Regions from separate parts of the Aurantimonas sp. NFXS3 genome, predicted to be linked through region 2. Evidence: predicted binding sites of a transcription regulator. Region 2 holds the regulator's gene; the other holds the start of a gene.
The links. Region 2 encodes PhoB, which activates phosphate uptake and scavenging genes when phosphate is short. Its sites were predicted from a motif close to TGTCATNNANCTGTCAT; they were not measured.
Positions count from the first base shown of each region.

Region 1: the regulator PhoB is predicted to act here: its motif matches at 6,459-6,475, upstream of J3367_RS17145 (1-acyl-sn-glycerol-3-phosphate acyltransferase).

Region 1 is NZ_JAGDDZ010000006.1:169,361-177,187, forward strand. It holds gene J3367_RS17105 (CBS domain-containing protein) at 21-452, shown strand; gene J3367_RS17110 (patatin-like phospholipase family protein) at 504-1,487, opposite strand; gene hisI (phosphoribosyl-AMP cyclohydrolase) at 1,560-2,003, opposite strand; gene folE (GTP cyclohydrolase I FolE) at 2,000-2,623, opposite strand; gene J3367_RS17125 (iron-sulfur cluster assembly scaffold protein) at 2,883-3,329, shown strand; gene yidD (membrane protein insertion efficiency factor YidD) at 3,378-3,767, shown strand; gene J3367_RS17135 (LysM peptidoglycan-binding domain-containing protein) at 3,792-4,283, opposite strand; gene thrS (threonine--tRNA ligase) at 4,438-6,414, shown strand; gene J3367_RS17145 (1-acyl-sn-glycerol-3-phosphate acyltransferase) at 6,518-7,372, shown strand; gene J3367_RS17150 (hypothetical protein) at 7,409-7,827, opposite strand, start outside.
Region 2 is NZ_JAGDDZ010000001.1:573,980-581,806, reverse strand. It holds gene J3367_RS02570 (Hsp33 family molecular chaperone) at 1-434, opposite strand, end outside; gene argF (ornithine carbamoyltransferase) at 427-1,380, opposite strand; gene J3367_RS02560 (aspartate aminotransferase family protein) at 1,389-2,603, opposite strand; gene J3367_RS02555 (GcrA family cell cycle regulator) at 3,053-3,616, shown strand; gene phoB (phosphate regulon transcriptional regulator PhoB) at 3,722-4,465, opposite strand; gene phoU (phosphate signaling complex protein PhoU) at 4,471-5,217, opposite strand; gene pstB (phosphate ABC transporter ATP-binding protein PstB) at 5,237-6,046, opposite strand; gene pstA (phosphate ABC transporter permease PstA) at 6,070-7,353, opposite strand; gene pstC (phosphate ABC transporter permease subunit PstC) at 7,346-7,827, opposite strand, start outside.

The DNA.
Region 1 (7,827 bases), on a different contig from region 2:
TGTCAGCGGGAGAAACAGCCATGAACGTGCGGCACATACTGGAAGCCAAGGGACGCGACGTCGTCACCCTCAAGCCGGAGGCGACTCTGGAGGAGACGATGCAGGTGCTGGCGAACCGGCGCATCGGTGCGATCGTCCTGACCAACGAGGATGGCGGCGTCGCCGGCATCGTGTCGGAACGCGACGTGGTCCGCGTCCTCGGCACCGCGGGCGTCGGTGCCATCTCCCAGAGCATCGGCGAAGTGATGACATCGCAGGTGAGCACCTGCACCGAGGCGACCACGGTGAACCAGGCCATGGAGATGATGACCACCGGCCGCTTTCGTCACCTGCCGGTCTGCGAGAATGATCGTCTGGTCGGCATCATCTCGATCGGCGACGTGGTCAAGCAGCGGATCGAGGAGGTCGAGCGCGAGGCCATGGAAATGCGCGAGTATATCGCCGCCGGCTGAACGGAACCGCCGGGGCCCGGCCTGGGCCTCGGAAACGGGGAACGCGTCGACCTAGCGTGTGGCGTCGGCCGAAATATCGGTCATGCGCCGGATCTCGGCGATCCGGCTGATCGTCGCCTCGTAGCCGTGATCGATGGCTTCCCGGGCGCGGAAGAATTCCGACAGGCCGATGTCGCGCACGCGCGGCTGCAGCGACAGGTCCGGCGGGTCGCCGGCGAGCCGGGCCCGCGAGATCCGGTCCTGGATGATGTTGAAGGCGTCGACCATCGAGCGCGCCATGCCGAGCTTCTCGCGCCGCTGGGCGAGATCGTCGAGCGGCGCTGCGTCCACCGTGCGGGCGGCCAGGTCCGCGGCCTGCGTCGCCGCGGTCGCAGGGTCGGCGCGCAGCCGCATCACCGCCGCGCGTCCGAACAGATCGTAGTGCAAATTGACGGCGACCACGAAGCGTTCCTCGTAGACGCGGCAAACACTGACCGGCACCGGATTGACCAGCGCGCCGTCCATCAGGCTGCGCCCGCCGCAGTCCAGCGGCTCGAACACGCCGGGCAGGGCATAGGAGGCGCGCATGGCCAGCACCAGCGAGCCCGAATCGATCCACACTTCGTGACCGCTGCGCGCTTCGGTCGCCACGCAGACCAGCGGCCGGTCGAGATCCTCGATCCGCAGGTCCGAGAGCGCCTCCGACAGCTTCCGGCTGAGCCGCATGCCGCCGATCAGGCCGCCGGCCCCGAAACGGAAGTCGAGGAAACGGATCAGGCCGCGGCGTGTCAGGGACAGGGCGAAGGCTTCGAGCTCATCGAGCTTGCCGGCGAGGTAGCAGCCGCCGACGAGCGCGCCGATGGAGGTGCCGGCGATCATCGAGATGGGAATGCCGGCTTCGTCGAAGGCCCGCAGGACGCCGATATGGGCCCAGCCGCGCGCCGCTCCGCCGCCCAGCGCCAGGGCGATGCCCGGCTGCTTCCTGGCGGTCTCGGACCGGACCGGCGCGGCGTCCATCGGCGGTCCTTCCCGGCGGCTGAAAACCCGATCGAGCATCCGCATCACTCCGGCTGGCAATCACGATCAATGGATCATGATGCGCCTAAAGTTTGATCAACTGCTTAAGGATCAACTGGCGTCGGAGTCCCGGCCCGGCAAGGCGTCGAGCGTGCGACCGTCGGCGGCCACGCGGCGGTAGAAACAGGTGTCGCGGCCCGTGTGGCAGGTGTCCTCGGGCCTGGCGACGGCGACCTTGAGCCACACCGCGTCCTGGTCGCAGTCGATGCGGATCTCGGCAACGCTCTGCAGGGCGCCCGAGGTTTCGCCCTTCTTCCACAACGCCTTGCGCGAGCGCGACCAGTAATGGGCAATGCCCGTGGCCAGCGTCCGGTCCAGCGCCTCGGCGTTCATGTGCGCAACCATCAGGAGGTCACCGGACGCCACGTCGGTGACGACGGCGGTCACGAGCCCGGCGGCGTCGAAACGCGGGCGCAGGACCACGCCCTCTTCCTGTTCGCGATGATCAGGGGAGGGAGCGGCGAAGAGCGGGGCAGGCGATAGGTCGGCGGTCACGAGCGGCTGCTGGCCTGCGCGAGGAAGCGGGACTTGAACTCGCCGTCCTCGGCGAAGACGCCCTGGAAGGCAGAGGTGATGGTCATCGAGCCCTTGGAGCGGATGCCGCGCATGGACATGCACATGTGTTCGGCCTCGATCATCACGGCGATGCCCTTGGGAACCAGCATGCCGGCGATGGCCGAGGCGATCTGCGCGGTCATGGATTCCTGCGTCTGGAGACGGCGACCGTAGATGTCGACAACGCGGGCAATCTTCGACAGGCCCAGCACTCGACCGTCCGGCACATAGGCGACATGCGCCTTGCCGATGATCGGCACCATGTGGTGCTCGCAATGGGAGTGGAAGTCGATGTCGCGGACGAGGACCATGTCGTCATAGCCCGAGACGTCCTGGAACGTGCGGCCGAGAACGTCGCCGGCTTCGAGCCTGTAGCCGCCGAAGAGTTCCTCATACGCCTTCACCACGCGGGCAGGGGTCTCCAACAGGCCCTCGCGCGACGGATCCTCGCCGATCCAGCGCAGCAGCGTCTTGACGGCAGCCTCGGCCTCGGCCCGGCTCGGCCGGTCGTCCGCGCGCTCGTCGGCTGCTTCGGGGAATTTCTTGACGACGGATTCCATGTCGTTGCGCTCCGGTGCCGTGGGAATGCGCGCTGCGATCCACTGCGAATGATGGTCGGGATTCTTGGCCGGATGGCCGGCCCGGCCCGCAATCGAAATCTTCGTCACGCTCATCTCTATCTTCGGTGGCCGCCAGGGGCCGCTTCATGTCGAAGCCGACCTGACGGCGACTTTCGAACCGGTGCCACGCGTCCTATATAATTTCCGACCGAACGAAATGACAGGGCCATCGGCATTTGCGCGATGGATTGGTGTGCATGTGATCGACGACGTCTACAACGCGCGGATACTGGAACTGGCCGGCAACATCCCCCGCATCGGGCGGCTGGAGGCTCCCGATGCCAGCGCCACGGCGCATTCCAAGCTGTGTGGCTCGACCGTGACGATCGACCTGAAACTTGCCGACGGTGTCGTCGCCGACTTCGCCCACGAGGTGAAGGCCTGCGCCCTTGGCCAGGCCTCGTCCTCGGTGATGGCCAGCCACGTCGTCGGGGCGACGCCGGAAGAACTGCGCGCCACTCGCGAGACCATGCGGCGGATGCTCAAGGAGAACGGCACGCCGCCGGAAGGCCGTTTCGCCGATCTGAAATATCTGGAGCCGGTGCGCGAGTACAAGGCGCGCCACGCCTCGACCATGCTGACCTTCGACGCCGTGGTCGACGCGCTGGACAAGATCGCCGCACGGGACAAGAGCGCCGCGGCGTGACCCTGAGTGGCCGGGTCGTGCCGTCAGTCAGGGCGTGGCGCTAGGCCCATGTGCGACCACCGCACCGACGATGCCCATCCCCGCCATGCCGCCGACGCCGGCATTGCAGCCGGACGCAACTATTCCGGCCCGTGGCGGGCAACGCCCGGCCGGTATCTCGGCCTCGGTCTCGTGCGCCTCTACCAGCTGACCCTGTCGCCGCTGATCGGCAGCCATTGCCGGCACCTGCCGACCTGTTCGGAATACGCCTATGAGGCCGTGGCGCGCCACGGCCTGTGGAGCGGCGGCTGGTTGTCCGTCTTTCGCGTCGGCCGCTGTGGCCCGTTCGGCACCAGCGGCATCGACAATGTTCCCAGCGCCTTGCCGGCACGGCACCGCTGGTGGGCGCCGTGGCGATTGCTGCGGCTGGGCCGCCCGGCTGAGCGCACTCCGCACTAGCGGCCCGCGCAGCCTGGCCGGCGCTCAGAAGGCGCGTGGTATCCGCAGCACCTGGCCGGGAAAGATCAGGCTTGGATTGGCGACGATGTGCTGGTTCGCCTGATGGATGATCGGAAACTTGGTGGCGTCGTCGAAATAGCGCAGCGCCAGCTTCGACAGCGTGTCGCCGGCGGCCACCTGGTGCAGCCAGTAGCCGGAAAAGCCTGGCAGGATCAGCGGGCCGTAGAGAACCGGTACCGTCACGGTCGGGGGAGGCACCCCGTCGCCGCCGCCGCTGTCGTCGGAGACGGTCACGAACAGCCGGTTGAGCGTGAAGGCGGTGCCGTCGGGAATGTCCACCGCCGCCTGGAACTGGCGGATCGATGTCGAGCCCGCCGTGGCGGAGGCGGAGACCTCGTCATGGCCTTCGCCGATGAGGATCGACAGATGCCCTTCGAAACCGACCGCATTACCGGCGATCAGGATCCGGCTTCCGACAAGATCGAAAGGCTTCGGCTGCAGGATTTCGATGTTCATCGAACTGGCTCCCTTGCATCGGAACGCCGCATCCAAATATATCCCGCCCGAACCCCTTGAGCAATCGTACCCGACTGCCACCGTTCGGCCGGCCGTTGCCGGTCACAGCAACCACCCGCGATCGTAGGCGGGACTGGAACGAAAGAGATACATGATGGCGAATGCCGTTTCCCTGACCTTCCCCGATGGATCCGTGCGCGAATACGAGGCCGACACGAGCGGCCGTGACATCGCGGGCGGCATCTCCAAATCGCTTCTCAAGAAATCCGTCGCCTATGCGCTCGACGGCGAGGTCCGCGACCTCGCCGACCCGGTCGGTCGTGCCGGGGCGATCGAGATCATCACCCGCGACGACCCCCGGGCGCTGGAGCTGATCCGCCACGATGCGGCGCACGTCATGGCCGAGGCGGTGCAGGAATTGTGGCCGGGCACCCAGGTCACGATCGGCCCGGTGATCGAGAACGGCTTCTTCTACGATTTCGCCCGCGACACGCCGTTCACGCCGGACGACCTGCCGGTCATCGAGAAGAAGATGACCGAGATCATCCGCCGCAACGCGCCCTTCACCAAGGAGGTCTGGTCGCGCGACAAGGCGAAGGCGGTCTTCGCCGAGAAGGGCGAGGCCTACAAGGTCGAGCTCGTCGACGCGATTCCCGAGGGCCAGGACCTGAAGATCTACAGCCAGGGCGACTGGTTCGACCTCTGCCGCGGACCGCACATGGCGGCGACCGGCCAGATCGGCGACGCCTTCAAGCTGATGAAGGTGGCCGGCGCCTACTGGCGCGGCGATTCCAACAATCCGATGCTGACGCGCATCTACGGCACCGCCTGGGCCACCAAGGAGCAGCTCGCGGCCTATCTCCATATGTTGGAAGAGGCCGAGAAGCGCGACCACCGGCGGCTCGGCCGCGAGATGGACCTGTTCCATTTCCAGGAGGACGCACCGGGCACGGTGTTCTGGCATCCCAAGGGCTGGCGTCTCTACCAGACGCTCGTCTCCTATGTGCGCCGGCGCCAGGAGGCCGAGGGCTATCAGGAAGTGAACGCGCCGCAGCTCCTCGAGCGCTCACTCTGGGAGACCTCCGGGCACTGGGAAAAATATCACGAGGACATGTTCGTCACCGAGACGGAGGACGAGCGGGTCTTCGCGCTGAAGCCGATGAACTGCCCGGGGCACGTGCAGATCTTCAAGCACGGGCTGAAGAGCTATCGCGACCTGCCGCTGAAGATCGCCGAGTTCGGCGCCGTGCATCGCTACGAGCCGTCCGGCGCGCTGCACGGACTGATGCGCGTGCGCGCCTTCACGCAGGATGACGCCCACGTCTTCTGCACCGAGGAGCAGATCACCGCCGAGAGTCTGAAGATCAACGATCTGATCCTGTCGATCTATCGCGATTTCGGCTTCGAGGACGTGCTGGTGAAGCTGTCCACGCGGCCCGAGAAGCGCGTCGGGTCCGACGAATTGTGGGACAAGGCGGAAGCCTCGATGCGCGACGTTCTCGCCATCATCGAGGAGCAGGGTGCGGGCCGCATCACCACGGCGGTCGCCGAGGGCGATGGGGCGTTCTACGGCCCGAAATACGAGTACACCCTGCGCGACGCGATCGGCCGGCAATGGCAGGTCGGCACCAACCAGGTGGACTTCAACCTGCCGGGCCGCTTCGGGGCGTTCTACATCGACCGCGATTCGGAGAAGAAGACGCCGGTGATGCTGCATCGCGCGATGCTGGGCTCGGTCGAGCGCTTCATCGGCATCCTGATCGAGAACTGCGCCGGCCATCTGCCGCTGTGGCTGTCGCCGCTGCAGGTCGTCGTGGCGACGATCACCTCCGAGGCCGACGACTATGCGCTGCAGGTCGCCGAGGAACTGCGCCAGGCCGGACTGCAGGTCGAGACCGATCTTCGCAACGAGAAGATCAACTACAAGGTCCGCGAGCATTCCATGGCCAAGGTCCCGGTGATCATGGTCTGCGGCAAGCGCGAGGCCGAGGAGCGGACCGTCAACATCCGCCGTCTGGGCGCCCGCGAACAGACGCCGATGGCGCTGGACGATGCGGTCGCGGCGCTCGCCGACGAGGCCGTGCCGCCGGACCTGAAGCGTCGCCAGGAGGCGCGCCGCAAGGTCGCCTGAGACGAACATCTGACGGGCCCCGGAGCCGATCCGGGGCCCGTTTTCGTCATCGGCCTGTCATCGGTCGTCGGCTAGGGACGGGGAAACCGTTCATGGCCGGCCGATGCGAACCACGACCCATCTGACCTACGCCCGTCCCTCGGACACGCTCGTCCGGCGCCTCGCCATCCGCTCAATGGAAGAGCTCTCCGGCCGCCGCCGGCTCGCCGGGCTCTATGCGGTCTGGCAGCGCCACCTCGCATCCGGCGACGTGCCGGCCTTCGGCATGATGCTCGATCTGATGCGGATCAGCCTGCGGATCGAAGGCCGCCTGCCGGACCCGGCGACACTGCCCGAGCGTCTGGTGATGGTCGCCAACCATCCCTTCGGGATCGGCGACGGCGTCGCGCTCCTGGCCCTGGCCGAACAGCTCGGCCGGCCATTCCGCATCCTCATCAATGCCGACCTAATGAAGATCCCGGAGATGGCGGCCTATGGGCTGCCGGTGTCCTTCGAGGAGACGCGCGAGGCGATGGCGGCCAACCTGGCGACCCGGGTGGAGGCGATGCGGCTCCTGGCCGAGGGCGCGACCATCGTCGTCTTTCCGGCCGGCGGCGTGGCCACGGCGCCGAAGATCTTCGGCGAGGCAGCCGATCTGCCCTGGAAGCAGTTCACGGCGCGGCTGATCCGGACTGGCGGCGCCGCCGTCCTGCCGATCCATGTCCACGGCCAGAACGGGCCGCTGTTCCATCTCGTCAGCCGCTGGTCGATGACGCTTCGCGTCGGGCTGCTGATCGGCGAGTTCCGGCGCAGATACGGCCGGTCCATCGACCTCAGCATCGGGCCGTTGATCACATCCGGGGAATTGTCTGCCATCGGCGACCGCCGGCTCTTGACCGAGCGCCTGCGCCAGGCCGTGTTCAGCCTCGCGCGACCGGCGGTCCAGCCCCAGTCCGAACTTGAACCGATCGCCGCCTGATCCGGACTGCCGGACGAAGGGGATGATCGCGCGGGGCTAGTCGCCCGATCCGGCAAGCGGGTCCGGCGTCTCCGCGAGATCCGACGTCAGCACTTCCACGTCGGTGTTCTGGCCGGGCTCCACCGCGAAGGCCCGCTGGTAGACCTTGTCGTTGTTGCGGGCGACGATGACGTAGTCGCCGGACGCCAGCACCATCGACGGAAACGCGCCGACGCTTTCGCGCACCGGATCGCCCGAGGCCGTGGTCACCGACCATGCCGTGTCGGCAATCGCCTCGCCGCCGGGCTCGCGCACCAGCTTCATCGTCAAGAGGGCAGCGCGGTGCTGCAGGGTCGCGTCGGTGACCTTGCCCGGCTCGACCCGGATGTCGGCCCGCACCGAGGCGTTCACCGAGCCGTAGCTGGACACGATGTGGTAGGTGCCGGCATTCAGCCGCAGCACCTTGTTGGGCGGCA
Region 2 (7,827 bases):
TGGTAGCGCTGGGTGTATTCGCCCTGGTCGACGGTCAGCGCCATGATGCCGTTGCCCAGCAGCGCCTCGGACGAGGTCGCGCCGACGCTGACGGCGGCCGCCAGCTTGTCCGCGTCGAAGCGGGCATAGCCGCGCACGCTCGACGGCGTCGTGAAGTCGACGACCAGAAGGTCCACCGGACCGTCGGTCTGGGTCTGGGCGATGAACTTGCCGTCGAATTTCAGCGACGTGCCGAGCAGCACCGTCAGGACGACCATCTCCGCCAAAAGCCGTGCCACCGGTTCGGGATAATCGTGCCGGCCGAGGATCTGGTCGAGCATGGGGCCGAGCTGCACCGCCCGGCCACGGGCGTCGAGGCCCTCGACCGCGAACGGCACGACGGCATCGTCGCCGGCGAAGTTGAACTCGCCGAGCGCCTTCTGCGGATCAGCCACGGCTCTGCCCCGCGGAAGTCTCGGTGCCGAGTGCGTCGAAGCACCAGGCCAGGATGGATTTCTGCGCGTGCAGACGGTTCTCGGCCTCGTCGAAGACCACCGATTGCGGGCCGTCCATGACGGCGTCGGTCACTTCCTCGCCGCGATGGGCAGGGAGACAATGCATGAAGAGTGCCTCGGGCTTGGCATGCGCCATCAGGCGTTCGTTGACCTGATAGGGCATGAAGACATTGTGGCCGCGTGCCTGTTCCTCGCGGCCCATGGACACCCAGGTGTCGGTGACGACGCAGTCGGCGCCGGTCACCGCTTCCACCGGGTCTTCCGTAATTAGGATCGAAGCGCCGTCTTTGCGAGCCCGCTCGACGAAGCGCATGTCCGGGCCCGACCCCGCCGGCGTGGCGATGGTCAGGTTGAACGAGAAGCGCGCCGAGGCCTCGACGAAGGACGACAGCACGTTGTTGCCGTCGCCGGTCCAGGCGAAGGTCTTGCCGCGCACCGGGCCGCGCTTTTCCTCGAAGGTCAAAAGATCGGTCATGATCTGGCACGGATGGGTGTCGTCGGTCAGGCCGTTGATCACCGGCACCGTGGCGTATTCCGCCATTTCCGTCAGCCGGTCATGGGTGGTGGTGCGGATCATGATCGCGTCGACATAGCGCGACAGCACCCGCGCCGTGTCGGCGATGGTCTCCGAGCGGCCGAGCTGCATCTCGGTGCCCGACAGGAAGAGCGTCTCGCCGCCGAGTTGCCGCATGCCGACGTCGAAGGACACCCGGGTGCGCGTCGACGGCTTGTCGAAGATCATCGCCAGCACCTTGCCGGCCAGAGGCTTCGGGCCGTCGCGGCCGAGCGCCTTGCGCCTTGCGGCATCGTCGATGATGTCGTGCAGGTCGCGGCTCGGGACGGCGGAGATGTCGAGAAAGTGCTTGGGGCCGTTTGCCATCGTCATCATCCGCCTCACGCGCTCTTGCGCCGGTTGCCGGCCGACATCGCCGCCACCGCCGTCTCGATCCGATCCATCGCCTGCCGGACCTCGTCCGCGGTGACGTTGAGCGGCGGCAGCAGGCGCACGACATTGTCGCCCGCCGGCACCGCCAGAAGTCCTTCCTCGCGCATCTGCGCCACGAGTTCGCCGTTCGGCACCTTGGCCTTCAGGCCGATCAGCAGCCCCTCGCCGCGCACCGCCTCGATCACGTCGGGATAGCGGTCCGAAAGCGAGGCCAGCGACTGCTTGAGCTGCAGCGACATGTCGTGGACATGGTCGAGGAAGCCGTCGTCCAGCACCACGTCGAGCACGGCATTGCCGATGGCCATCGCCAGCGGGCTGCCGCCATAGGTGGTGCCGTGCGAGCCCGGCGTCATGCCGCTGGCCGCCCGCTCCGTCGCCAGGCACACGCCGAGCGGAAAGCCGCCGCCGATGCCCTTGGCCGAGGCGAGGATGTCCGGTGCGGCGCCAGAATGCTGATAGGCGAAGAACTTGCCGGTCCGCCCGACGCCGGTCTGCACCTCGTCGTAGATCAGGAGGATGCCGAGATTGTCGCACATCTCGCGCAGGCCCGTCAGGCACATGGGCGGGACGCTGCGGATGCCGCCCTCGCCCTGGATCGGCTCGATCAGGATCGCCGCGACGTCGGGCTGCGCCGCCGCCTCGCGCAGCGCGTCATGGTCACCGAAGGGCAACTGGTCGAAGCCTTCGACCTTCGGGCCGTAGCCCTCCAGATATTTCTTCTGCCCGCCGGCCGCGATGGTGGCCAGCGTGCGCCCGTGAAAGGCGCCCTCGAAGGTCAGGATGCGATAGCGCTCCGGCGCGCCGTTGACGTAGTGATAGCGCCGCGCGGTCTTGATCGCGCATTCCACCGCCTCGGCGCCGGAATTGGCGAAGAAGGCGCGGTCGGCGAAGGTCGCCGCCGTCAGCCGTTCGGCCATCCGCGTCTGGTCGGGGATCTCGTAGAGATTGGAGACGTGCCACAGCTTCTCGGCCTGCGCCTTCATCGTCTCGACGAGATGGGGATGGGCATGGCCGAGGCAGTTCACCGCGATGCCGCCGCCAAAGTCCATGAAACGTCGGCCGTCGCGCGTCTCCAGCCAGACGCCGCTGCCGCGCTCGAAGGCGAGCGGCGCGCGTGCATAGGTCTCGAAGAGCGGCGAGGAATGGTCCGTCGTGTCAGCCATGGCCTTTGACTTTGCTGGATCGTAAGGGTCGGATCCGGTTATTGTTGCGGGATCGGTTCGGCGCGCGAACCGCTGGGGCGGGATGCTTGAAACGCCAAAGCCTGCCGATGGGGCAGGCTTTCGAGCGTTTTCCGAGACTTCGGAGCTTCCGCTATACCATGGCGAGCCGACGCGGTGTCAATCGAACCGCATTTTCGCCCTGCTTGTCGGTCATAGGCTTGACGAACGTCACGGGCGGCAACAAAGGCTGGGGAAAAGCCCCAAACGATTCCCCTGCGTCCCCGGCGAGCCTTGTCAGCGAGTCCGCGGCTGGGCTATCTTGCCGTCAAGATACTAGATTTCGTGCGGCGGACCTAGTTCCTCAATATATCTTGTGCGTTCTGGCGCGGTCAGCCGTCGCGCTTGTGGAGGGATTCCAGCCGTCGCGACTATGCCGAAAGGAGCTTGCCATGGGCTGGACTGACGAACGCGTGGAGCTGCTCAAGCAGCTCTGGACCGAAGGCCTGAGCGCCAGCCAGATCGCCGACCGCCTGGGCGGCGTCAGCCGCAACGCCGTGATCGGCAAGGTGCACCGCCTGAAACTCGAATCGCGGGCCCGCCAGCCGAATGTCGCGCAGCCGGTTGCCGTCGAGCGCCCTGCCCCGCGCCGCACGGCCGAGGTCGAGACCGTCGAGATGGTGGTGCCGGCCCGTCTGGTCGCCGCCTCGCAGCAGCAGGCCCCGAGCCGTTCCATGCCGCGCACCATGGGCGCCACCGCGCTGAAGATGGAGCCGGAGGAAGAGCTCGAGGTGATGGACCAGCCGCAGGAGCGCGAGAGCGCCGAAGTGGTGCCGATCGCCCGCAAGCTCAGCCTCGTCGAGCTGACCGAGACCACCTGTAAATGGCCGGTCGGCGACCCGATGAAGCCGGACTTCCATTTCTGCGGCAACAACGCCCGCGATGCCTCGCCCTATTGCGCCTATCACGCCAAGCTGGCCTTCCAGCCCTTCTCGGATCGCCGCCGCGCCCGCTAGGCGCCACAGACCGTACCCAACGCAAACACCCCGCGTGGCCAGGCCGCGCGGGGTGTTTGCGTTTCAGGCTCGTGAAGAAGCCGCCCGGCGCCGGGCGGAGACCCGTCAGGCGCCGGCGCTCAGCCGCGTGCGGGCCGGCGCGGCGGGGGACCTGGCGGCGCTGAACTGCTCGTCCAGCGCATAGCCGGCGCCGCGCACGGTGCGGATCGGGTCGCGCTCGCGGCCGCGATTGATCGCCTTGCGCAGCCGGCCGACATGGACGTCCACGGTGCGCTCGTCGACATAGATGTCGCGGCCCCAGACGCCGTCGAGCAGCTGCTCGCGGGAGAACACCCGGCCCGGCGACTGCATGAAGAATTCCATCAGCTTGAACTCGGTCGGTCCGAGCTTGAGCTCGCGGCCGGCGCGGCGCACCCGATGGGTCTCGCGATCGAGATCGATGTCGCCGGCGACGAGCTGGCTGGAGATCTTCTCGGGCTTGGAGCGGCGCAGCATGGCCCGCACCCGGGCGATCAGTTCCGGCGTCGAGAACGGCTTGACGACATAGTCGTCCGCGCCGACCGACAGGCCGCGCACCCGCTCGCTCTCCTCGCCGCGTGCCGTCAGCATCAGGATCGGCAGGCGCTCGGTCTCCTCGCGCTGGCGCAGCCGCCGGCAGAGCTCGACACCCGACAGGCCGGGCAGCATCCAGTCGAGGATCAGGAGATCGGGCACCTCCTCCTTCAGCCGGATATCGGCCTCGTCGCCCCGGTCGATGACGTCGACGACGTAGCCCTCGGCCTCGAGATTGTACCGCAGGAGAATGCCGAGGGCTTCCTCGTCCTCGACGACGACGATCCGTGCGCTCATCGGTTTCAGCCCCCGTCAGCCTGGGTGGGCGGGTCGTTCGGCACCGGCTGGGTCATCGTCGCCGTGTTGTCGCGCTTCGGCCGCTCGTTCTCGAGCTGCTTGCCGGTCTGGATGTAATAGACCGTCTCGGCGATGTTGGTGGCGTGATCGCCGATCCGCTCGATGTTCTTGGCCGAGAACAGGAGATGGGTGCAGGAGGTGATGTTGCGCGGATCCTCCATCATGTAGGTCAGGAGCTCGCGGAAGATCGAGGTGTACATCGCATCGATCTGCTCGTCGTTCTCGCGCATGGCGAGCGCGCGCTCGTAGTCCCGCTCGCCATAGGCGTCGAGCACTTCCTTGAGCTGCTCCAGCGCCATTTCCGACAGATGCTCGATGCCGCGCACCAGCTGCACCGGATGGGCATGGTCGTGTACCGCGATCACCCGCTTGGCGATGTTCTTGGCCAGGTCGCCGATCCGCTCCAGATCGTTGGAGATGCGGATGGCGCCGACGATCTCGCGCAGGTCGACGGCCATCGGCTGGCGCTTGGCGATGGTCATGATCGCCCGCTCGTCCAGCGCCCGCTGGGCGTCGTCCAAAAGCAGGTCGTCGGCGACCACCGACTGGGCCAGCCCCCAGTCGCTGCGCATCAGCGCGGCGACCGACTGCTCGACCATCCGCTCGGCCATCCCGCCCATTTCCGAGATCCGGCGGACGATCAGCTTCAGCTCGTCTTCGTAGGACGTGACTGTATGTTCGGTCATGGGCATGACGCTTCCTTGCCTTCGTTCAGCCGAAGCGGCCGGTGATGTAGTCCTGGGTGCGCTTGTCGTCCGGGTTGGAGAACATCTTCTCCGTCGGGCCGACCTCCACCAGATAGCCGAGATGGAACATCGCCGTGCGCTGCGAGACGCGCGCCGCCTGCTGCATCGAATGGGTGACGATGACGATGGTGTAGTTCTGCTTCAGCTCGTCGATCAGCTCCTCGACCTTGGCGGTCGCGATCGGATCGAGTGCCGAACAGGGCTCGTCCATCAGGATCACCTCGGGCGACACCGCGATGGCGCGGGCAATGCACAGGCGCTGCTGCTGGCCGCCCGACAGGCCGGTGCCCGGCTCGGCGAGCCGGTCCTTGACCTCTTCGTAGAGGCCGGCCTTGCGCAGGCTGGTGACGACGATCTCCTCGAGCTCGGCCTTGGTCGAGGCGAGTCCGTGGATCTTCGGACCGTAGGCGACATTGTCGAAGATCGACTTCGGGAACGGGTTGGGCTTCTGGAAGACCATGCCGACCCGCGCCCGCAGCTCGACCACGTCGATCGCCGGATCGTAGACGTCTTCGCCGTCCAGCGTGATCTTGCCGCCCACCTTGGCGATGTCGATCGTGTCGTTCATCCGGTTCAGGCAGCGCAGGAAGGTCGACTTGCCGCAGCCCGACGGTCCGATGAGCGCCGTCACCTGGTTCTCCTCGACATCGAGATCGATGTCGTAGAGCGCCTGCTTCGGACCGTAATGGACGGTCACCTTCTCGGATCGCATCTTGATCGGACGGGTAGGTTGCACGGCAGGCCCTTTCGCTAACGACACCTGGATATTTTCCATCATGGGAGTCTCCTGTCGCATATCTACCAGCGCCGTTCGAGACGGCGTCGCAGAAGGACCGCCGTAAGGTTCATGATCGAGAGGAAGGCCAGGAGCACGCAGATGGCCGCACTGGTGCGCGCCACGAAGCCGCGTTCCGGGCTGTCGAACCAGATGAAGATCTGGGTCGGAAGCGCCGTCGAGGGGTCGAGAGGACCCGACGGCGCCGAGGTGATGAAGGCGTTCATGCCGATCAGCAGCAGCGGGGCCGCCTCGCCGAGCGCCTGGGCCAGTCCGATGATAACCCCGGTGAGGATGCCCGGCAGGGCCAGCGGCAGGACGTGATGGCCGATCACCTGCATCTCCGAGGCGCCGACACCCCGCGCCGCCTCGCGGATCGAGGGCGGTACCGCCTTCAAGGCGTTCCGGGTGACGATGATGATCGTCGGCAGGGTCATCAGCGACAGCACCATGCCGCCGACCAGCGGCACCGAGCGCGGCAGTCCGAAGACGCCGATGAACAGCGCCAGGCCCAGGAGACCGAAGACGATCGAGGGCACCGCCGCCAGGTTGTTGATGTTGATCTCGATGAAGTCCGTGAACCGATTCTTCGGCGCGAACTCCTCCAGATAGACGGCCGCGCCGACCCCGACGGGAACGCTGATGAGGAAACAGACCAGGAGCAGGAAGAACGAGCCGATGATGGCGCCCTTCAGGCCGGCGAGCTCGGGGAAGCGGCTATCCGCCTCGGTGACGAGGCCCCAGTCGACGGACGAGCGGATCAGCCCGGCCTCTTCCAGCTGCTTGAAGCGAGCCAGCGCCGCGTCGTCGAGGCGTCGGTTGGCCTCGGCCTGGTCGGCGTTCACGACGCCTTCGAACAATTGCTCGTAGGGGTCGGACACCGGCACCCACACCGATGTCGTCTGGCCCTTGAGCTGCGGGTCCGCGGCGACGAGGTCGCGCAGCATGAACTGCGCGCCGTTGCTCAGGATGCCGGTCACCGCCCGCCGTTCCGCGCGCCCGTCCGTCTCCGGGAACAGGGCGAGCAGGGAATTGTTGGCGAGCGAATTGTAGTTGATGTCGTCCTCGGCGGGGATCGCCACGTCGAGCTTCACCTCGGTCCGCGTCCAGGCCGGAAGCGAGGTCGAGACGACCGAGCCGATCAGGGTCGCGAGCATCAGCAGCGCGAACGCGATCGCGGCGCCGCCGTAGATCTTCAGCCGGGTCTGCGCCGACTTGCGCTTGCCGAGGCTGGCCCTGACGAGATCACGGGAATGCGTGCCCGGCCGGCCCGAGGGAAATGCGCCTGCTTGGGTAGCGTCAGTCATATTGTTCCCGATACTTCCGGACAATCTGGATTGCGACGAGGTTGAGCATCAGCGTCAGGAGGAAGAGCGTCAGCCCGAGGCCGAAGGCGGCCAGCGTCTTGGGACTGTCGAAGGACGTGTCGCCGGTCAGAAGCGCCACGATCTGCACCGTGACGGTGGTGACGCCTTCCAGCGGATTGGCGGTGAGGTTCGCGGTCAGGCCCGCGGCCATGACCACGATCATGGTCTCGCCGATCGCCCGGCTGGTGGCGAGGAGAACACCGCCGACGATGCCCGGCAGGGCCGACGGCAGGATCACCTTGGTAATGGTTTCGCCGCGGGTCGCCCCGAGCCCGAGCGAGCCGTCCCGCATGGCCCGCGGAACCGCGGAGATCGCGTCGTCGGCCAGCGACGAGATGAACGGGATGATCATCACGCCCATGACGAGGCCCGGCACGATCGCCGCCGTCGGCGACACCGGGATGCCGATGTCGC